3 regions of the Metabacillus indicus genome follow, and region 1 is predicted to be linked to each of the others. Evidence: a T-box and tRNA genes for the amino acid it is inferred to sense, from the RefSeq annotation. Region 1 holds a T-box; the other regions hold tRNA genes.
The links. A T-box is a leader RNA that pairs with one kind of tRNA and senses whether it is charged. The one in region 1 lies ahead of argS (arginine--tRNA ligase), so its partner is inferred to be a tRNA-Arg.

Region 1 (7,317 bases):
ATATACTGCTGAAGCCATGAAAGCGATTGAATATTTAAACAAAAAGAAAATCTGCCACATATAATCTTTCGGAAAAAACATATCGCACAAAATAATTCCACCCAACATGATAAAAGAACTTTTTAAATAAATTAGGTTTGTTCTTTCGTCCTCTTTACCTATTTTGTTTCGAAGGATAAATATAAGCCCTATGCCCACAAACAAAAGCAGAAAACCGCTAACAATCAGTATGTTCCAATTACCATCTGATTGTTCCACCCATGCTTTTAAGGGCAAAAAAAGTGTATTTGTTACATAATCAAACATCATTTCCATGATCCCCTTTCTCATAAGTAAAAATTTCGTTTACATCAACATCAAAAAAATCGGCAATCCGGAAAGCGAGCAGCATGGTGGGAACATAATTTCCTTTTTCCATTACAAAGATGGTTTGTTTGGAAACTCCGACTTTCTCTGCTAATTCTTGCTGGGACATTCTTGCAAGTACACGGTACTCGTAAACCTTGTTGGAAATGGAATCTCCAAAATCTTTCTTCATTCTCAACACCTCTTGAGTCAAATTATAAACTTCGTTTTTATAAAAGTAAAGTAAACTTATACAAAATAATAAAATGTTTTTATTTTTTATTTTATTACTTTGATTAAATAAAGGTCACAAAAAAAAGAACCTAACGAAGCATTTTGATTTCGTCAGGTTCAACTTAAGCGATTAATATTTTTTTTCAGTGTATACATCCTATGCCAGTTGCGTTTATTACCCCTTTAGACGTCTGGACTCTCTTTGCTACATTTCCTCAGGGGCCTGTATTCCCAGCAGACGAAGCCCCTCTTTAAGGATAACGGCAGCACAGCAGACAAGTGTCAGCCTTGCTTGTTTTAACTCGTTATCTTCCAGAATTCTGACTGAAGCATAATATTTGTTAAATGATCTGGCCAGTTCAATAACGAATTTTGCAAGCAAGGAAGGATCGTATTCCTCCATTGCTCTCTTAATCACTTCCGGAAATGACAGGAATGAAGTAATAATCGGCCAAGCTTCAAGATCTGATATAATGGCCGCATTGTCCGTTTCTGCAAAGCCCCCCTTCTTTAGAAGAGAAATTGCACGCGCATGAGTATATTGAACATAAGGGGCGGTTTCCCCCTCAAATTTCAGCATATCTTCAAAAGAAAATTCAATATCATTTCGACGATAATGTTTCAGGTCCTGAAATATAACTGCCCCGGTCCCTACCTGACGGGCAACTTCTTCCTTATCAGCAAGATCAGGGTTTTTCTTGTTTATTTGATCCAAAGCCAGTTTGATGGCGTCGTTCAGCACTTCTTCGAGCAAGATAACTTTTCCTTTTCGAGTAGACATCTTCTTTCCATCTTTTAAGATCATTCCGAAAGGTACATGCTCCATTCCCTGCTGCCACTGAAATCCCATCTTTTGCAGCACAGCGAACAGCTGTTTAAAGTGCAGGCTTTGCTCGTTGCCTACTACGTATAAGGATTTTACAAAGTGATAGGTTTCATGACGGTAAATGGCAGCCGCCAGGTCCCGGGTTGCATAAAGTGTCGTTCCATCCTTCTTCTTAATCAGACATGGCGGAAGATCTTCGAGCGGAACGACCATGGCGCCTTCAGACTCTTCTGAAAGGTTCATGTCTGCAAGCATTTGAACGACATTATCCATCTTGTCATTGTAAAAGGCTTCCCCTTGAAAAGAATCAAATGGGATTCCCATCAACTCGTAGATGCCTGAGAACTCCTTTAAGGATTCTTCACGAAACCATTCCCATAATAGAATGGCCTCTGGATCGGCATCCTCCAATTTTTTGAACCATGCACGAGCTTCATTTTCTAACTCAGGATTCGTTTCTGCTTCTTCATGAAACGTGACATAAAGTTTCAGCAGCTCTTTGATAGGCTGTTCTTTTACTTTCAGTTCATCTCCCCACATTTTGTAAGCGGTTATCAATTTGCCGAATTGCGTTCCCCAGTCGCCTAAATGATTAATTCTTACGGGTAAGTAACCGCATTTTTCCGTGATCAGTGCCAGGGAATGACCGATAACGGTTGAACGCAGATGCCCCATTGAAAAAGGTTTGGCGATATTAGGAGAAGAAAAGTCAATTGTCATGACCCCGCCGTTTCCATGCTCCATATCTCCGTAATGGTTCTTTTCAGACACTATTTTTTTCAGCACAAGGGATGATACCAATTGCTTATTAAGGAACACATTTACATATCCGTTCACTGCTTCTGCCTTTTCAAAAAGTGACAAATTCATATTACCGGCAAGTTCACGTGCAATGTGCTGGGGTGATTTTCTTAAAGTTTTTGCAAGATCATAACAGGGGAATGCCAGATCCCCCATATGCTCATATTTTGGCTTTTCAATCATTTGGACCATTTTGTTTTTTTCAAACTGTCCATTCAGCGCCTCAAATAAAATGTCTACAAAATCATTTTTGAAGTTCATACATTCCCTCCTCAAAATAAAAAAAGCTTCCGTCTCTTAAATAGAGACGGAAGCTTTCAATTTCCGCGGTACCACTCTGCTTGTTTTTCCATACAGAAAAACCACTTTACATGAATAACGGGGTCTTAACCCGGCTTTCCCTACTAATTTCAGGCAAGCATCTCAAAAGTCCGGTTCATTACTTGCTTCATGACAGGCTCACACCATCCCTGACTCGCTTACTTTCCGCAAATAATTACTCTCTTTATCAACGATTTTATTTTATATTAATGTATATTATATCCATTCTATTATAAAAAACAATCTTTATTGAAAAAAATTCAAGCTAAGCTGCATCTCTGGATGCTGAGCCAGACCAAAAATGATCAAGCTTCACTTCCTCACTTATTCCCCAGCTGCTCCGCCAAACCGATTAGAAGCCCTTCAGTTCCGCGGATGTAGCAGAGCCGGTAAGATTCCTCGTACTGAACTACTTCCCCTACGAGCTGAGCACCCAGTTTAGTCAGTCTGGATACCATTTCGTCAATGTCTTCTACAGCAAACATGAGACGCAGATAACCAAGGGCATTCACAGGAGAATTCCGGTGATCTGATACAACTGCTGGGTTGAGAAATTGCGAAAGTTCAAGCCGGCTATGGCCATCCGGGGTGACCATTACTGCAATCTCAACACACTGATCACCCAGTCCTGTGACGCGGCCAGCCCATTCACCTTCTACAGTTGCTCTGCCTTCAAGTTTCAGGCCAATCTCTTCAAAAAAAGAGATGACGTCATCGAGGGATTCTACAACGATGCTGACATTGTCCATTCTTAGTAAATTGTTATTTTCCATAGTTTTATCTCCTTATGTAACACAGTTGCTAATAAAGTAAATAACTTCGACTTTCCAGCAAACTATTCCTTCTCTTTGCTTCATCAAATGGTTCGATTCTCTTTAAGCTCAGATAACGGGATAAATAGGTAAGAAGATTTTCATAAAAAACAGCAGGTGCACTTAATAAAGTGCACCTGGTGAATGATTTACGAAATACAGTATCTATTGGAAACGGAAGCAACAGTTCATTGTTCACTGCTTCATTGTATTTCCCTACTCCACATTACTATGCTTTAAAAAAGCCTGCTCATTTGAAACCTTCTTCAGATCAGCGTATTTCAGGCATATTGCATCAAAAAGAAGGTGGACACATTGATCGAATAATGAACCCAGGGGCTGGACCGTCGGCTGTTCGCCTTCTTTGCGGTACTTAGTGGCTGCGGGTACATGGAGAGACATGAATGCTGTTTCTGCAAGCGGACCTTCTGAATCAGCTGTAACTGCCAGAACGAAGCAGCCTAGTTCCTTTGCTTTTTCAGCCGTCCACAGAACACTTTTCGTTTTTCCTGAACCGGATACGGCAACAAGAATATCATCACCCGACATGCCTGGTGTGATCGTTTCTCCTACAGCATAAACCTCCGCTCCCAGATGCATCAGGCGCATGGCAAACGATTTTGCCATTAGTCCCGAGCGACCTTCTCCTGTGACAAAAATCCTCCTATCATTGTTTAATTCCTCAGCGATGGCGATCAACTCACCATTGTCTATTTTGCCTAATACGGTTTCAATCTCTTTTAAAATCGTGTCCGTTCCGCTCATTGCATTGCCTCCTTTTCAAGAATCAGGGCTCGCAGTTTTTCTGCTGCAAGACCGGGATTTTCTGCTTTTGTAATAGCCGATCCTATGATGAGAATGTCAGGAAGCTCTTTCATCCCGCTGATGGATTCAGGCGTCAGTCCGCCTGCTGCAGCTGTCTTAAGTCTTCCGCCAGTAAAGGTAAGGCTTGCTCCCGTCAGCTCTTGTTCATCCTTGCTCACATGCTCGCAGAAAACCGCATGTTTAAACACAGCAAGTTTTTCCCGCTGTTCTGCCGTGGTGCTCAACAGGTCAATCATTACCTGTTTCCCTCTTTTTTCAGCTTCTTTCACGCATGCTTCCACTGTTTGAATGGGACTTGCCCCCATCACGGTCATTATGTCAGCTCCCGCATCAAAGCACAGACCGCACTCGTATACCGCGTTGTCCATGGTTTTCATGTCCGCCATTACATGCTTGTCCGGAAAAGCTTCCTTCAATTTCTGGACGCTGCTCATGCCAAATTCTTTAATTAGGGACGTTCCAGTCTCCAAAATATCAACATGCGGTGCAGCTTTAGATGCTACTTCTATTGCTTCTTCTATCGTCATTCGGTCTAACGCAAGCTGTATCTTCATTTACACCCTCCTAAACCGGTTTAGTATTTCCGTTTTAAAAAAAGAGAATCATCAGGAAGATTCTCTTACAATTAATTCGCAGTCAAACACTTCTTCGGCAGGGGCAACATGTTCACCATTGATTTTTTTCAGCAGGAGCTCTGCAGCTCTCTGTCCCATTCTGTACCCTGGCTGGTCAATCGTCGTCACCCCTGTTTCAGCCAAATGGGCAAGCGGAATATTATCGAATACGACCAGTGCCGCATCCTTTCCGATCTTCAGCTGATTGTCTTTGAAAAATTCAAGAGTTTCCATAAAAACCAAGTCATTTCCTGCAAACAGCGCGGTCGGGGGATTCTTCAGCGAGAACAGCTTTTTAAGTTCTGTTTTCATCTGCTCTCTTTCTGTATGGATCATAAACTCCTGTTTAAGCGGAATGCCTGCTTCACGAAGGGCTTCTTTGTACCCGCTCAGTCTATCGATCCTTGGACTGATGACAAGGGGCTGGGTTGCGATGGCGATTTCCCTGTGGCCGCCAGAGAGCAGATGCCTGATGGATTCCGCAGCTGCAGCTTCATTTGCCGCCAGCACGTAGTTTGCTTTCAATCCTTCCACTCTGCGGTCCATAAATACGACAGGATAGTTCTCTTTGATCAATTTTTGATACAAATCCAGATTTCTGCCGGTCGGAAAAATGATCAGACCATCCACCTGCTTGGCGTGGAGCACTTCTATGTACTTACGCTCTTTTTCTGGATCATCGTCTGCATTGCAGAGAATGGCGTGTATATCATGTTTATGGCAAAAGTCTTCAATTGAACGGCTGACTTCAGTCGACAGCCTGTGCATAATGTTTCCCACGATAATGCCGATCATGGACGTGCGTTTTTGCTTCAGGCTTCTGGCCAGATAATTAGGCTGATAGCCAAGGTCATTAATCGCTGCTTCTATTTTCTTTTTTGTGTCTTCTCCCATATATTCATAGCGCTTGTTGATAAACTGGGAAACCGTGCTTTTCGAAACTCCGGCTTTTCTGGCAACATCCGCCATTGTAATACGTGCCATTTTCATCACTCTTTCAAACATGTCTTCCCCTTCATTCTATCCGATAGATGAGGGGGAATCCACTGCTTTAGCCGATTCAGCCTCCCCTGACTTGCGAGTATTTCTCCGTGTGGCGGGCTTTGTTCACTTCTTCGATAAAGGCTGCAGCTTTTTCTGTCATTTGATAAAGTACCTTATCAGTAAGCTCTGCTTTTGTATTGACAAGTGTGCTCCCCACTCCTACGGCAATGGCGCCTGCTCTGATGTAATCCCCTGTGTTGTGGAGATCAACCCCTCCGGTCGGCATGAGCGGAATATGCGGAAGCGGTCCGGCAATATTTTTCAAGTAGCCTGGTCCGACTGAATCTGCCGGAAACACTTTTATCAGGTCGGCTCCATATTCAAATGCCGTCAAAATCTCTGTTGGTGTAAAGGCTCCGGGCACGCTGATGACTCCGTATCTTTTCGCCATGGCAATCGTTTCTTTTTTGACAGTTGGCGAAAAGATGAATTTTGCACCCGACATAATGGCAGCGCGCGCTGTTTCAGGGTCAAGAACGGTTCCTGCTCCTACAAGCACATCGCTTCCGAAATGAGAAGCTGCTGACTCAATTACGCTGGAAGCTTTCGGTGTTTCCATCGTAATTTCAAGGGCCGTTACCCCTCCTGCTTTCAGAGCACTTCCGATTGATAGAATGGATTCCGGTGTAGCCCCTCTTATGACTGCTACAACTCCGCGTTTTCTGATTTCTGCTGCTCCCATATAATTGGCCTCCTTTTATTATGAAACGTTTAATGCATTGTTTTTCATCTGTTTGTTACCGGACTGTTTTGTTGCCAGAATAGTTAAGATAGCTGAGATGAGCAGCGACCCTGCCATAAAGAGATAAGAAGCTCCAAATCCTCCTGTAGAACCATTCAAATAACCCACGACATATGAACCGACAAATGATCCTAGTGCCCCCATGGAATTAATCAGGGCCATGGCGCCGCCTGCAACATTTCTTGGAAGTATCTCCGGAATAATGGCAAAAAACGGACCGTACGGAGCGTACATGGCTCCTCCTGCTAAAACAAGCAGACCGAAGCTTAGCCAGAAATGATCAGGACCGATTAAATAGGATGCGTAAAAAGCAATCGCTCCAATGAATAGAAATGGCCAGACAAACTCTTTCCTCTTTTGAAGCTTATCTGAGTAATGCGAAGCTAGAAGCATCAGAAGAACGGCCAGCACATAAGGAACAGCCGAAAGCCATCCTGTTTGGACAATGCTCATATTCGGAGCTGCTTTTATGATCGAAGGCAGCCACATCACAAAACCGTATAGTCCGACGCTCCAAAGAGCATATTGTGCAGCCAGTAAAATAACAACTTTTGATTTAAACGCCTCTTTATAGTTTTTAACCGGCTTGATGCCCTGCTGTTCCCGTTCCAAAGCATACTGCAGGTCCGCTTTTTCTTTCGCGCTCAGCCATTTAGCATCTTTTGGATGGTCAAATACGAGTTTCCACCAGAGGAACGCCCAGATGACCGCAGGCAGGCCTTCGATAATAAACATCCATCTCCATCCGTAAGC
Region 2 (7,317 bases), 650 kb from region 1:
CATCGTGGCGGGTAAATGGTTCTTCCCGCACATCATAGCCAAGTTCTGCCGCGATTTCGATGATGACGTTTCGCGTCACTCCTTCAAGGGCGCCAAGATATCCCGGCGGAGTCAGGAGTTTGTTATTTTTATAGATAAAGACGTTGTCTGCAGATCCTTCTGCGACATAGCCCTGATCATTCAGCATGAGCGCTTCGCTTACATTTGCCAGATGAGCTTCAATTTTTACAAGAACGTTATTTAAATAGTTGAGTGATTTTACTTTCGGACTGAGAACGTCTGGACGGTTCCGTCTTGTAGGGACTGTCACAATATCAATTCCTGTTTCATAAAGATGTTTAGGAAAGATTGAGAGCGGCTCTACTATAATGACGACATTTGCCTCTTTGCATTTATATGGATCAAGCCCAAGATCTCCTACTCCTCTTGAGACTACCAGTCTGATATAAGCATCATCCAGTCCGTTTTTTTCAACCGTTTTCACCGTCAGGTCTGTAAGCTCTTCCTGGGTGTACGGCATAGTGAGCAAAATGGATCTCGCTGATTCATACAGTCTTTTCATGTGCTCTTTTAAACGGAAGATGTTGCCGCTGTAGACTCTGATTCCTTCGAAAATCCCGTCTCCATACAAGAATCCGTGATCATACACCGAAATCTTCGCATCTTCTTTTCTTACAAATTCCTTGTTCAAAAAAATCCATTGGTCACCCATAAAGAGCACACCTTTCTTTTAAAGTCTAAACGCGTTAATCAGCTGAATTCCAGTGTGTAAAAAAAATCCTTATAACGTTAGTTATGGACTCTTTTAAAAGATATAAAGTGATCTTGCTGCCGCAGCTAAACGGCCTGTTATATTTTTCTTTTAATGAACCTCACATGTTCATGTAACTTATATTTGAGCCTATCTTACGCCCATTAAAAAGCGGTGTCAACCGTCTTTTTTCGAATTGTTAGATAATTTAGATTTGTTTGTTAATTTGTATACGCTTACATGCCTGTCATTATAGGAATTGTGTTTTTAAAAAATTTTTTTTGAAGTTTTTTTCTGTGAGATTGTCTGACAGGGTTTTGGGTGATTTCAACTGGGGAAAAGGAACTTTTCGAGGGTGGATCCGGAAAGAGATTCTTGATGAAAACGCGTAAGGTGCTGAGGGAAAATTATGAACATTTTTTGAACAAATGGGAGATGGCACATTTACCCGTTCCCTTTCGCTCCAGGAACTTGCTTTCCGCGGGGAGGGCCGGGAGCTTCCTCGCTGCGCTTGCGGGATCTTCAGTGCCCTCTTTATCCCCCAGAAAAGCGGAAGCGCCCGTTTTGCTCCGGCAGTCAGAACAAAATCCCCCAAAAAGTCCGGGTTTGACTTTTTGGGGGATTTTGTTCTGACAGAGGAGTTGGGCGCTGCAGCTGGACATGGAGTCAAGTGCCTTCCGCTTCAGTCCACTGTTGTTTTACGCATAAGTCAGCGAAATACAGAAAACAACAAAATCAAACAAAAAAACTTCTTTCATTTTCAGAAAGAAGTTTGTATGTATAAAGTATGGCGTCCCAGGAGAGATTCGAACTCCCGACCAACGGCTTAGAAGGCCGTTGCTCTATCCACTGAGCTACTGGGACATGTTTTTTGTGACAATCGCGATTATGTATCAGCGACATTTTTTATTATATGTGCGATCAGCTATAAAGTCAATAACTTTTTCTAAAAAGTTTTGAAAGAGGGAAGAAATTCCCCCTTTCCTTTTTAAGACAGCTCAAACCTCTGCGCCATGCCTTTTACAGGCGTTCCGTCCTGCTGATAAAATGTTACAGCTGCCGACCCGTTTTGTATTTCTAATATAACATATGTTTTTTCGGTGCGCATCCTCGGCAGCCTGATGCTGCCAGGATTAATGAAGAGGATGCCGCCGGCAGATTCTGCGCCTGCAACATGGGAATGCCCGAAACAGACAATCTTTGCACCGTGGTCCTCTGCGGCATATTTCAAGTTCATCAGTGTGGACTTCACATTATGCATATGGCCATGCGCAATGAAAAAACGAAACCCGCCTGCTTCTTCAATCAGTTCCTCCGCATATTTCTGTTCATAATCGCAGTTTCCCCGGACTGAAACAAAGCCCTGCATAGAAGGGTGATCAGCAGGCAGTTCTGAATCGCCGCAGTGAAACATTGCTTCTGTTTCGGATTCATGCCTGTTTCTGATCTCCTGAAGCTCGTCTGTCAGCCCGTGACTGTCGCTGATAATTAGAACCTTCATGACTCAAAACTCCCTGTAATCAGGCTTGGAGCAGCTCAGACAGCTTCTTTAGAGCCGCTGCCCTGTGACTGATTTTGTTTTTCTCTTCTTTCGACAGCTCGGCCATTGTTTTTGCTTTATCCTTGACGAGAAAAATCGGGTCATATCCGAACCCGTTTTCTCCAGCCGGCTCTTCTGTTATATACCCTTCGACAGATCCTTCAACCGTTACCGTTTCGCGTCCGGGCTCAGCAAGTGCAAGTGCGCAGCGGAATCTCGCGGTGCGCTCTTCCTTTTCTGCGTGCTTCAGCTCTGCCAGCACCTTTTGGATATTGGCTGCGTCATCTTTCTCCGGACCTGCATATCTTGCTGAAAAAATACCCGGCTCTCCGTTCAGGTAATCAATCGACAATCCTGAGTCGTCAGCAATCGCCATTTTTCCGTAAAGCTTCGATATTGCCTCCGCTTTTAAAATGGCATTCTCTTCAAATGTCGAACCGGTTTCATCTACATCAGGTGCATCGTCAATATCAAGCAGCGAGATGCAAGTCAAATCGTATGCAGATAGAATCGTCTGAAAATCAAGAAGCTTTCCTGCATTCTTTGTAGCAATAATGACTTCCTTCATCAGGTTCATCCCTTTCCGTTTTTTTGATCCATAATTTTAAGAGCCAAATCACCCAGCGCTTCCATTTGGATCGTAACCAAAGACTGAATTCCTTTTTCTGCAAGATTTAAAAGTTCATTCAGCTCTTCGCGTGAGAATGTTGCTTCTTCTCCTGTTCCCTGCAGCTCTACAAATCGTCCTGAGCCTGTCATGATGACATTCATGTCCACTTCTGCCGATGAATCTTCAATATAGTTTAAATCGAGAATCTCGCCAAGCTTTGAATCCATGCCGACAGACGTTGCGGCAAGGAAATCTGTGATTGGCAGCGAACTGATTTTCTTTTCTGACAGAAGTTTTCCAAGAGCAATCGTCATGGCCACAAATGCACCTGTAATGGATGCTGTTCTTGTACCGCCGTCCGCCTGAATCACATCACAGTCGATCCAGATCGTACGCTCGCCAAGCTTGTCCAGGTCTACCACTGCACGGAGAGCTCGTCCAATCAGGCGCTGAATTTCCATTGTTCTGCCGGTAATTTTCCCTTTTGACGATTCTCTGATCGTTCTTTGTTCAGTTGCCCGGGGCAGCATCGAGTATTCTGCTGTAATCCAGCCTTTTCCTTCTCCGCGCATAAACGGCGGCACACGGTCTTCAATGCTGGCATTGCAGATGACCTTTGTATCTCCCACACAGATCAGAACAGATCCTTCCGGGTGTTTCACATAATCTGTAACTATTTCTACTCGTCTGATTTCATCTTGCTTTCGTCCGTCATGTCTCATTATGATTCCTCCGATCATTCCTGATCCTGATTGATTTGCTTTTTCGTTATATGTATAGGGCTTGTCCCGGCTTTATTCAAAAAAGACATAAGGTCCGGAGGCAATAAAGAAGAGGCAGTGCTAAAGACTACCTCTTCGTTTCACTTTATAGTATATCAAAAATCACCGATTAAAAACTACCTGTGTTGACATTCACTGGACGCGCAACAGGTTCTGTCATCTTTTTGCCGTCCTCGTTTACAAGGTCTGCCTTGCCGTCCACTGTCAGCACAACGTTTTCAATTCCCGCCTGCTCAGTCAGAGACAGAACAAGTGAATTTACGACGTGGGAGGATACCATCTTTTTCTCTTCATCCGCACTTCCGTAAATGGATTCGTTAAAATTAAGCGTAACAGTTCCGTCTTCAAGCTTAGGCTCTTCAAGCAGTTTTACATCTTGTGAAAAATCACTGAGGAGCGCAGTATTTGCGGACGGCCCTTCTGTCAGTTTTTTAACAACAGCGGCAATCGGATCTTCTTCATCATTGCTCACACGTGTTGTAACAGGCACATAATACGTCTTGTCATCGTGCTGCGCTGTATAATAAACCGTAAGCGGTTTTGTATCTGTAATATCCATGACACCTGCAGTATCCAGGTTGATGCCGTCAGCTCTGCTCAGCTCGCTGCTGATCGGCGTGCCCCCGACAGGCATTTCGTTTTGCTCATGGCCGTTAATCATGATTTTGACCGTTTTGACTGAATCAAACTGAGTAAGCGTCCATGTGATTGACTGAAGAATCTTCAGCTCATCTTCTTTTTGATAATTTTTAAATTCTTTTGAAAAATCAACAACGGCAACGCCGTCTTTCACATTGACGCTGACCTGAGTATCCTGCGGAATAACCGCTCTGAATCCGTCAGGCAGCATATTTGTCACAGGCCCGCCTTCAACAAGGTAGTCAAGAACCTGCTTTGCTACACCTTCCTGTTTTGGCAGATCAAATGTCTGGGCGACGACAAGTCCATTGCTGTCAATTAAATATAACTGCCTGGAGTATGTTTGTGCCGCCTCTTCCCCTTTTTTCCCTTCTGCTGTTGTTTTCTCCTCTTTTACTGTTTCTTCAGCAGCTTTATCTCCTTCATCCACATACGATACGTCTTGTGGAGGATCGATTTCCTTGGCCTTCTCCCCGCCGAACAATCCGCAGCCGGACAATAACAGCGCCGAAGTCATTACAGTAGCAGCAATCTTCACGTTTCTCTTTTGAGACATACATTTCCCTCCTAAGGCAGTTTGTACTACTATGTATACGAGCTGTTAATTGAATTAGACCGAAATCAGGAAGAAATTTTTAATAGAGCGTGAGAGGAAAGAAATTGACTGCTGTAAAACAAGTTCTTGATGAAATGAATGTAAAACAAAGAGGCTGGGTAAAAACATGTTAGTAAGGTTAGAGTCGGAAGATTAATAAAAAACATTTTTTGATGTCATTTCTTGAGACAACGCCACAAATATGGATTCAGCCCTCATAAAAGTGGCAGCACTCAGGTGAATGGCGCCACAAATGTGGATCAACTTCCGATTAAAGTGGCACCACTCTGGAGAATGACGCCACAAATGTGGATCAACTTCCGATTAAAGTGGCACCACTCTGGCGAATGACGCCACTAATGTAGATCAACTTCCGAATAAAGTGGCACCACTCTGGCGAATGACACCACTAATGTGGATCCACTTCCGATAAAAGTGGTACCACTCTGGCGAATGATGCCACAAATGTGGACTTACCTCTTATAAAAGTGGCAGCACTCCGTCTGTATCAGCAAAATTAAGTATCTATTTCTAATTCCAGTTGTATGGTCCAACACCATAAAAAAAACCGAACTAGTTATACCCTAGTTCGGTTTTAGATGGCTAACATATTTATGTCACAGCCTCTGCCTTAATTAAAGCGCAATAGACTGAACATTTTTCACCGGCTCTTCAAACAGCTGCGAAGCGATGCGCTGGAAGAGATCCTTCGATCCGGTTGTCAGGAAGAGGTGATGATTTTCCTCCTGCGATTCATTCAATGCTTTCTTATATGACAGGATCGTACTTACCTCACGGGCAGTTTCGTCTCCTGAACTGATAATCTTTACTTTTGGTCCCATATAGTTCTCGATCAGGTCTTTAAGAACCGGATAATGCGTGCAGCCGAGAATCAGTGTATCGATCGGATGGTCCTTCAGCGGAAAAAGGGAATCCTCTACAATTGAAACCGCATAGTCATTATCAAAGTCCCCGCTTTCAACAAGCGGAACAAATGCCGGACAGGCAAGGCTTTCAACCGTCACTGACTTCTTGATGGTCTTCAGAGCCTTTTCGTACGCGCCGCTTGAGACCGTGTTGACCGTTCCAATGACGCCGATGCGGTTGTTTCTTGTCACTTTAATGGCTGTGCGGGCACCCGGGAACACAACGCCGACAACAGGAATATCAAGCTCATCCTGAATTTCCTGAAGGGCAATGGCTGTTGCCGTATTGCACGCAATCACAAGCATTTTAATATGATGGTTAGAGACGAGGTAATTCGTCATCTGCCATGTAAAAGCCCGAACCTCTTCAATCGGTCTTGGACCATAGGGACATCTTGCTGTATCACCTAAATAGATGATGTCTTCATTTGGTAGCTGCCTCATAATTTCCCGTGCAACGGTCAGGCCGCCGACACCGGAATCAATGACGCCGATTGCTCTGTTCAAAAAATCGCCTCATTCTTCTCTCATTTCTAGGTGCAGTTTCGTCAATGAGCTTTCAAGCTGAATTATTTCCTGCATATCATAATTTCTGATTACGTTTTTTAAGTATTCTTGCCGCTTATGAATGACTTCTTCAATAATGCGCTGCCCTTCTGCCAGAAGGTGCACTCTTACCACTCTGCGGTCATTTGGATCTTTCACGCGCACGACAAGTTTGTTTTTCTCCATCCGGTCAACCAGATCAGTCGTAGTGCTGCATGCTAGGTACAATTTGTTGGATAATTCACCGACTGTCATGTCGCCGTGTTCAGAAAGCCATTGCAGCGCCACAAACTGGGGCGGTGTAATCGGGAATTGACTCAGGATCTCCCGGCCTCTCTGCTTCACCATCACAGAAATATGCCTCAAGGATTTTTCCAGGTCAGCCACCATTTTATCACTTAATACATCATTATGAACTGTCATCAGCAACCCTCACTCATTCAATCTGACCGCACGGAGCAGAATGTACACTAGTATTGTGCGTATCATATCCATTTTCTATGTTTTCACACAAAAATGCAAGTTTGATATTTTAGCTGACAGTCATTTCAGGAAAAAATCCCGGCAGAAATAATAACCGGCCAGCCTAGAATAAGGTCAGCCGGTACGTATTAGAGCTCAAGTTCACCCATACGAAGAAGCTCAACAACTGCCTGTGATCTTCCTTTTACTCCAAGCTTTTGCATCGCATTGGAAATATGGTTCCGAACTGTTTTTTCACTAATGAAGAGCTCGCCCGCTATTTCTTTCGTCGTTTTATCCTGTACTAATAATTCGAAAACTTCTCTCTCTCTTTTCGTGAGTAGTGGCTTTGATTGAAACTCTTTCTCTTTCAAGAATGGTAACCCTCCTTGCTAGGTGCGAGCCGGTCTAACGAATGGGTATAAGATTAGTCAACATATAGTATGTGCACTCTGTATTGGCGGTG
Region 3 (7,317 bases), 1.3 Mb from region 1:
GTCACGCTGAAAGAGCTCGGGGAAATGGTTTCGAGCGGCAAAATCAGCAAATCAGGCATAAACCACCGCCTGAGAAAATTGGACGAAATTGCAGAACAGCTTAGAAACGGCCAGCCGGTAACAATCAAATAAAAGGGGAAAGCAGAGGGGATTTACATGGCTCAAAAACAGGTCGAAGTTCGTTTGAAAACAGGCTTACAAGCACGTCCCGCAGCATTATTTGTACAAGAGGCCAACAGGTACGCATCAGATATCTTCCTTGAGAAGGATGGGAAAAAGGTTAACGCCAAAAGCATCATGGGGCTCATGAGCCTTGCCATCAGCTCAGGATCGACCGTAACACTGATTGCAGAAGGCCACGACGAAAACGAAGCACTCGAAGTTTTAACAGAATACGTAAAGCAGGAAGCATAAAAACGGCCTTTGGGCCGTTTTTTTTATGGTGCAAGTTTAGCTGCAGGTGCCTGGCCTGGTCCAGTGGAGCAAATCAACTGCTAAATGCCCAAGATCTTGCTAGAAAAAGAGGTAGTTTGCGTTCGTATGGAGAGTTGGTCGTAAATCAGGGAAAGTTGGTAGATACGCAATCTAAGTTGGTTGTAAAATACTCGAAGTTGGAAGTATTGCACTGATTGTTGGATGTAACGCACTGATCTCTGTTAATCCGGACTGCGCAGGTGCCTGATTTAGCTGCTGAACAGATCCAGACAGTAAATCAACTGCCAAATGCCCAAGATCTTACTAGAAAAAGAGGTATTTAGCGTTCATATGTAAAATCTAAATAAAAAAAGAACGGCAGGATGCCGTTCTTTTTGCACTTCTTATTTTTTGTCTGCTAATGTATTGCGGTCCATGACTTTGTCAATCAAGCCGTACTCAAGGGCACGCTCTGCTGTCATGAAGTTGTCGCGGTCTGTGTCGCGCGCGATGACTTCAATCGGCTGGCCAGTGCGGTCTGCAAGGATCTGATTAAGCTTGTCGCGAAGGAAAAGGATGCGTTTTGCAGCGATCTCAATTTCCGTAGCCTGGCCTTGCGCTCCTCCAAGTGGCTGATGGATCATGACTTCAGAGTTTGGAAGGGCATAACGCTTGCCTTTGGCACCTGCTGCAAGAAGGAATGCTCCCATAGAAGCTGCCATACCGATGCAGATTGTTGATACTTGCGGCTTGATGAACTGCATTGTATCGTAAATGGCCATACCGGCAGTGATGGATCCGCCAGGGCTGTTGATGTAGATAGAAATGTCTTTCTCTGGATCTTCTGCTTCTAAGAATAAAAGCTGAGAAACGATTGAGTTTGCAACGTTATCATCAATTCCGCTTCCAAGCATGATGATGCGGTCTTTTAGAAGACGTGAGTAAATGTCATATGCACGTTCACCGCGGTTTGTCTGTTCAATAACTGTAGGAATTAAATTCATCGTATTTCCTCCTTTAAAGTAAAGGTAAATTTATGTACTCTCATCATACAACTAAGGTCAATAAAGGTCAAACGAAACGCTGCCGCCTGAGCATGTTTAAGGCCCCTCTTATGTATATGTCAGAGCTAGTGACTGTAACCATGTTACCCAATTTTTCTTTTTTTCAAACGATTGAGAAGAAGAGGGTACTATTTTCTTGAAATATGCAGTCCTTCCTGCGCCAGGGCGTAGTGAATGCCGTGTTTCAGCGTAGAGAGGCAGGGAATGTTCTGCATCTGATACCGTGAGCTGACAATTTTCATGCTTAGCTCAGGAGAAATGCCAACTAAAATGCACGATGTTCCAAGAAGCGCGGAAGCCTGAACAAGCTTTTGAAGCAAGTCAATTGTAAACTCGTCCACTTGAGAGATAGCAGTCAGATCCAGAATGAGAAACGTCGCTTTATACTCTGGCAGGTTTGAGAGAGTTTTTGTTAAAAGTTCCTCAGCCCTCGCTTCGTCGTATCTTCCAATCATCGCAAGGACGATGATGTTGTCCAGAACCGGGATAATTGGTGAAGAAATCTCTTTCACAAGATCAACAAGATCGGCGGTCCGCTTAGCAACACTTTGTTCCAGCGCAAGCACGTCAGCCCTTTCCTGCTCCTGAATCAGGGAGCGGATATTCCGCTGCGGAGTGATTCCGGAAGGTGAAAATTCAAATTCTGAATACGGATCTCCGCTTGTCTGGCTTTTCAGCACTCTGTACCAGACCGTTTTCCCAAACAGGCCGCTTAATACACCGGCCCAGTGACCGGCCAGAAACGAGCCTTCCACCGTTTTGCCCTGAGCTTTGTTCACCTTATACTCCCAGCCGTTTTCAATTCTGACTACAGCTCTGCATTCGTCATAAGACAGGACATCAATCGTGGTCCTGCCCCAACCGGCTGTAACATATGTATTCGGCAGGCTCTTCAAAATATCCTCTGTTTTTCCGATTGAACGCTTGTAAAAGTCGCTGACAATTTCACCTGTGCGATAGCCGGCTGTTTCAAGAACCAGTCTTGCGGCATTTTCTCCAGAGATCTCTTCAATTGAATCAAGGAATGTTTTGAAGGCCGTGTTGATCCAGAATAAAACGACTTCATCTCCTTCGAAGTGATAGGCTGCCTGCTTTAAATCCCAATCGAAAGAGGAACCGTTAACATTTATTGAATAGCGGTCAGTCATAGTGTTTAATCTCCTTTATTCAGCTGCTTCTGTCTATAAGCCCTTTACCCTTTATACCGCTGTGATGAAGCCTGTTTTTCTAATCATACAACAGAAGATGCACACTGTATATTTTGAGAGTACATGAAATAGGCGGCTTTCGTGATACGAAGAAAAATAACGCTTGAAACAGGCAGCGGTTTTGTCGTATAATAGCGCTACTGGCTAATACGTGCGCTCGTAGCTCAGTTGGATAGAGCGGTGGTTTCCGGTACCACGTCTGTCGGAGGTTCGAATCCTCTCGAGCGCGTCAAATTGCAGGAGAGCTGTTCCTTATGGGAGCAGCTCTTTTTTTATTGGAATTTTAACACCGGACATTCAAAACTAGCACAAACTTGTCTGCCTCGCGGTCACAAACTAGATTTTTCCCCAAAACAGGCGCATGCCTCAGGTTAACAGCCTTTCCCAAAGCTCTCACTCTATCATCTACTATATAAAGGAGTGATAAAAGTGAGTGTTTCTGATAAATATCAGATTGAGCAGCGCTATATACGAATTGGAAACTCGAGACCGGGAACAGGTCTGTCCGGGCCGCTCTTTATTGTTGCACACGAGACCGCCAATAATTCTGCAGATGCAGATGATCATTTTGCCTATTTTAATAATTCACAGCCGAGTGCGTCGGCCCACACATTTATAGATGACGGGAAAATTCTCGAGATTATTCCCCTGAATGAAAAAGCCTATCATAATTTGTATACAAATCCTGAGGACAACCGTCTGTTCGGGGCTGATGCAAATGATGCGGCAATTGGAGTAGAGCTCTGCCGCACGGGGGTTTTCCGAGAGGCATACGACAGGTATGTCTGGTACCATGCGTACCTTTGCCGCAGATTTAATCTCGATCCTTCGACTAAAATTATCGCACACAGTACTCTTGATCCGCGCAGGCGCACGGATCCTGAAAGCTGGCTTGTACCGAACGGAGTAACGTTCGCGCAGTTTTTAAGGGACGTCCGTGCCTATTATAATGCGTGGGACAGCAGCACGTCTCCGCCAATCAGAGTCCAGCCGCCCGAGCGCGAGACGGGCAGTGAAGTGGACACGACGATATTAAGAAGAGGGGATTCTGGAGCAGATGTCACGTTTTTGCAGAGAAAACTGATTTCCCTTGGATATCCGCTTCCGAGGTTCGGGGCAGACGGAACGTTTGGAGCTGAAACGGAGGCGGCGGTAAGGCAATTTCAGCAGGAGCAGCGCATAAGGGTTGACGGGATAGTCGGTCCGGAAACGTTTGGAAGGCTGAACAGAGCGAAACCGAGGCGTCCGAAACCGTTCCCGGGAACTCTTTACAGACTGAAGTCTCCGTACATGAGAGGCTCAAATATTGGGGAAATTCAAAAGAAACTGGGTGTTCCTGCCGATTCGATCTATGGCCCTGTCACAGCCCAGGCAGTAAGGAATTTTCAGAGAAGAGAAGGAATTAAGGTTGACGGGATCGTCGGTCCTGTAACATGGGCAAGGCTGTTCCGCTGAAAAAACAAAAAAAGCCCCGCCGAGTTTTTCGGCGGGGCATGTTTTTATGGAATGTGAATAATATGTAAGCAGTCCAGTAAGCCGCACTGGACAAAAAGTGTATGTTGCCGCGCTTGGCGACTCAACATAACCAATGATAAATCATCATCCCTGTTTTGTGAACAGGTAATTATTTCAAGGTGGCTTTTACCTTGTTATATGCTTCATCAAGGTTTTGAATCCGTTTCAGCACAACCGAATTTTTCGTCAGCTGATCTTGTACAAGTGTTGAAACAACCGACCGGTAATAGCGATTCATTGCATCAAGCTCAGGAATCTGATTCTCATTGTGTCTGAGATGTTCTTTGAAATTCTGTACGAAATAGGGAACTGAAAATAATTCGCTCAAATTGATCTCTCCTTTGAAGTTTCTTCCATTCAATGATGGACCGTTTTCGTGTAAAATGAACAGCAGGGGGAACGATCTATGGATATGAAAGCAGGTTTATTTCAAGAGCAGTCCTTAAAACTGAATATGACACAGGAACTAAAGCAAGCGATTACTCTCCTTCAGTACTCTTCTATGGAACTCGCGTCCTACATAGAGGACCTTACCCTTGAAAATCCCCTCATTGATGTGAAAGACAAGCCTGATTCAGGCGTATTGTATCATACCTCAGCCCTCAAAACGGCAAATGCCTCAAAAAAAGGAGACTTGCTAGAAAATGCAGCGAGCAGGACGGCGACTCTGCAGCAGCATCTGGAATCTCAGCTGCTTGGCATGAAGATGCAGCCACAGGAGAAAAAGGCGCTGCACATTCTGATTCATGCCCTGGATCCAAACGGGTATATAGAAGAAGATCTGCAGGTGCTGGCAGAAAGATTCAGCATCAGCGAAGATGAACTGCAGATTCAGCTTGAAAATCTTCAAAAGCTTGATCCTGCAGGTGTGGGAGCCAGGAATCTGCAGGAGTGCATCTACCTTCAGCTGCTGCGGCTGCCTGACCGCAATCAGACAGCAGAACTGATTATCCGCGATTATTTTTATCTTTTTGCAGAAAAGTCATGGAAAGAGCTTGCGAAAAAAACGAAACTGGAACTGAAAGAGATACAAAGTGTGCAGGACTTTATCCAAAAGCTGCATCCCCGTCCAGGTCTTGCTTTTCATCATGCCCATGACAGCTACATTGTGCCGGAGCTGATCGTAAAGAAAATCGGCGGTGAGTGGCAAGTGATGTATAATGAAGAGAGTTCACCTAAAATCGGGGTGAATTCTTCGTATGAAGCTGCCTTTTCAGCCACTGATGATGCGGATGTGAAGCAGTATCTTTCGTCTAAACTCAACCAGTGCAAATGGCTGATGAAAACACTGAATCAGCGGAAAACGACGATGCTGAAAGTGATGCATGAAATTCTAAGAAGACAGACGGACTTTTTTGAAAAAGGCGGGCACTTTTTGAAACCGCTGACACTAAAAGCCGTAGCTGATGTGATTGACGTGCATGAGTCCACGGTAAGCCGTACGGTCAGGGAGAAATATGTACAGACACCGCATGGTCTGTATGAACTGAAGTTTTTCTTCTCAAATGGCCTTGAGCAGACTTCTCAGGACATTACGTCATCGGCTGTAAAATCACTCATCCAAAAGATGATCGAGAGCGAAAATAAACTGTCTCCGCTATCTGACCAGCGAATTGCAGACACCCTCTCACAAGAACACGGAATCGAAGTTTCAAGACGGACTGTAGCCAAGTACAGAGATCAGCTTGGCATTGTATCTTCATCTGCAAGAAAACGATATTAGGATGTGTTGGAATGATTTTAAACGTGTACTCAAGAGAAGGCTGCCCTCTTTGTGAGGAGGCCATCGAGGATTTAAACGGACTGAAAACGGATTTAGACCTGGACATACAGGTCATCGATATTCACTCAGACGATGGTCTGCTCGAAAAGTATCAGCTGATGATACCGGTGGCAGAATTAGACGGAAAAATCATCGGATACGGCCGTATCAGAAAAGAATTGATAAGAAAGCGGTTACTTGAAAAAAAGCAAGAAACAATAGTTGAATAAGCGAATTCACCCTGCTAGAATATGAATTGAAGCAGGGATGATTTTTTTTGCGGACAGTGGGACACAATACGTCATATAGGGACAAATGAAGTCCCGCGATTCTTAGTAAATAAGAAATTTCGTTAAAAAGGTCAGCCGGAATTAGATGCGCAGATTCGTGCATCAAGGCACATTTCTTATTTGAAAGGAATTTATACGATGAGATCACTGATTGAAGTCCAAAAAAAATTATTGCCTGATCTGCTTCTCGTTATGCAAAAACGATATCAGATCCTTCAGTACATAAGACTGATGCAGCCGATCGGCAGAAGAAGCCTTTCATCGAGCCTCGGCATAAGCGAGAGGATTCTCAGGGGAGAAGTTCAGTTTCTGAAAGATCAGAACCTGATTGAGATTTTCCCGGCCGGAATGACGCTGACAAAAGAAGGATCGCACCTGCTTACCGTTTTGGAAGAAGCGATGAAAGATGTTTTAGGTTTAACGTTTTTGGAAAATACATTAAAGGAACGTTTAAACCTGAAAAAGGTTATTGTCGTCTCTGGAGACAGCGATCAATTCTCATGGGTGAAAAAAGAAATGGGAAGAGCTTGCGTCTCATGTATAAAGGAACGTTTGACCGGGAAAAATATCGTCGCTGTCACTGGAGGAACCACGATTGCAGCCGTTGCAGAAATGATGACGCCTGACAGCAAAAACCGCGAGCAGCTATATGTGCCGGCGCGGGGAGGCCTTGGTGAGAATGTAGAGAACCAGGCAAACACAATCTGTGCAAAAATGGCCGAACGGGCAATGGGCAACTACCGTCTGCTCCACGTTCCGGACCAGCTCAGCAAGGAAGCATATCTTTCGATTACAGAAGAGCCTTCCATCAAAGAACTGCTTGCTCTCATTAAATCTTCAAGTATGGTCGTTCATGGAATAGGAGACGCTAAGACAATGGCGGAACGCCGGAAAACACTGCCTGAAGATTACATAAAGATTGAGCAGGGCGAAGCGGTCGCAGAAGCATTTGGATACTACTTCAACCAGGAGGGGGAAGTTGTCCACAAAGTGCAGACTGTCGGCATGCAGCTGAGTGACCTCGAGAAGATTCAAAACGTCATCGCAGTAGCGGGCGGCGCTTC

Region 2: it has a tRNA-Arg gene. The T-box ahead of argS (arginine--tRNA ligase) is inferred to sense a tRNA for this amino acid. The anticodon was not compared.
Region 3: it has a tRNA-Arg gene. The T-box ahead of argS (arginine--tRNA ligase) is inferred to sense a tRNA for this amino acid. The anticodon was not compared.

Annotation. Positions count from the first base shown of each region.
Region 1 covers NZ_CP176757.1:2,349,829-2,357,145, forward strand. Annotated here, with positions in the region: gene ACK1LH_RS11770 (DUF2178 domain-containing protein) at 1-309, opposite strand, end outside; gene ACK1LH_RS11775 (helix-turn-helix transcriptional regulator) at 299-538, opposite strand; gene argS (arginine--tRNA ligase) at 785-2,467, opposite strand; T-box leader at 2,507-2,727, opposite strand; gene ACK1LH_RS11785 (VOC family protein) at 2,848-3,300, opposite strand; gene hxlB (6-phospho-3-hexuloisomerase) at 3,556-4,104, opposite strand; gene hxlA (3-hexulose-6-phosphate synthase) at 4,101-4,718, opposite strand; gene ACK1LH_RS11800 (LacI family DNA-binding transcriptional regulator) at 4,770-5,783, opposite strand; gene ACK1LH_RS11805 (bifunctional 4-hydroxy-2-oxoglutarate aldolase/2-dehydro-3-deoxy-phosphogluconate aldolase) at 5,839-6,504, opposite strand; gene ACK1LH_RS11810 (MFS transporter) at 6,523-7,317, opposite strand, start outside.
Region 2 covers NZ_CP176757.1:2,997,488-3,004,804, forward strand. Annotated here, with positions in the region: gene ilvE (branched-chain-amino-acid transaminase) at 1-712, opposite strand, end outside; tRNA gene ACK1LH_RS15420 (tRNA-Arg) at 1,540-1,615, opposite strand; gene ACK1LH_RS15425 (metallophosphoesterase family protein) at 1,740-2,252, opposite strand; gene ACK1LH_RS15430 (XTP/dITP diphosphatase) at 2,272-2,859, opposite strand; gene rph (ribonuclease PH) at 2,865-3,623, opposite strand; gene ACK1LH_RS15440 (GerMN domain-containing protein) at 3,793-4,878, opposite strand; gene racE (glutamate racemase) at 5,553-6,350, opposite strand; gene ACK1LH_RS15450 (MarR family winged helix-turn-helix transcriptional regulator) at 6,360-6,812, opposite strand; gene gerE (spore germination transcription factor GerE) at 7,001-7,225, opposite strand.
Region 3 covers NZ_CP176757.1:3,667,945-3,675,261, reverse strand. Annotated here, with positions in the region: gene whiA (DNA-binding protein WhiA) at 1-132, shown strand, start outside; gene ACK1LH_RS18790 (HPr family phosphocarrier protein) at 157-414, shown strand; gene clpP (ATP-dependent Clp endopeptidase proteolytic subunit ClpP) at 819-1,418, opposite strand; gene ACK1LH_RS18780 (STAS domain-containing protein) at 1,607-2,626, opposite strand; tRNA gene ACK1LH_RS18775 (tRNA-Arg) at 2,840-2,915, shown strand; partial or broken gene ACK1LH_RS18770 (N-acetylmuramoyl-L-alanine amidase family protein) at 3,116-3,634, shown strand; gene ACK1LH_RS18765 (peptidoglycan-binding protein) at 3,704-4,141, shown strand; gene yvfG (protein YvfG) at 4,311-4,529, opposite strand; gene rpoN (RNA polymerase factor sigma-54) at 4,608-5,924, shown strand; gene ACK1LH_RS18750 (glutaredoxin family protein) at 5,936-6,193, shown strand; gene ACK1LH_RS18745 (sugar-binding transcriptional regulator) at 6,392-7,317, shown strand, end outside.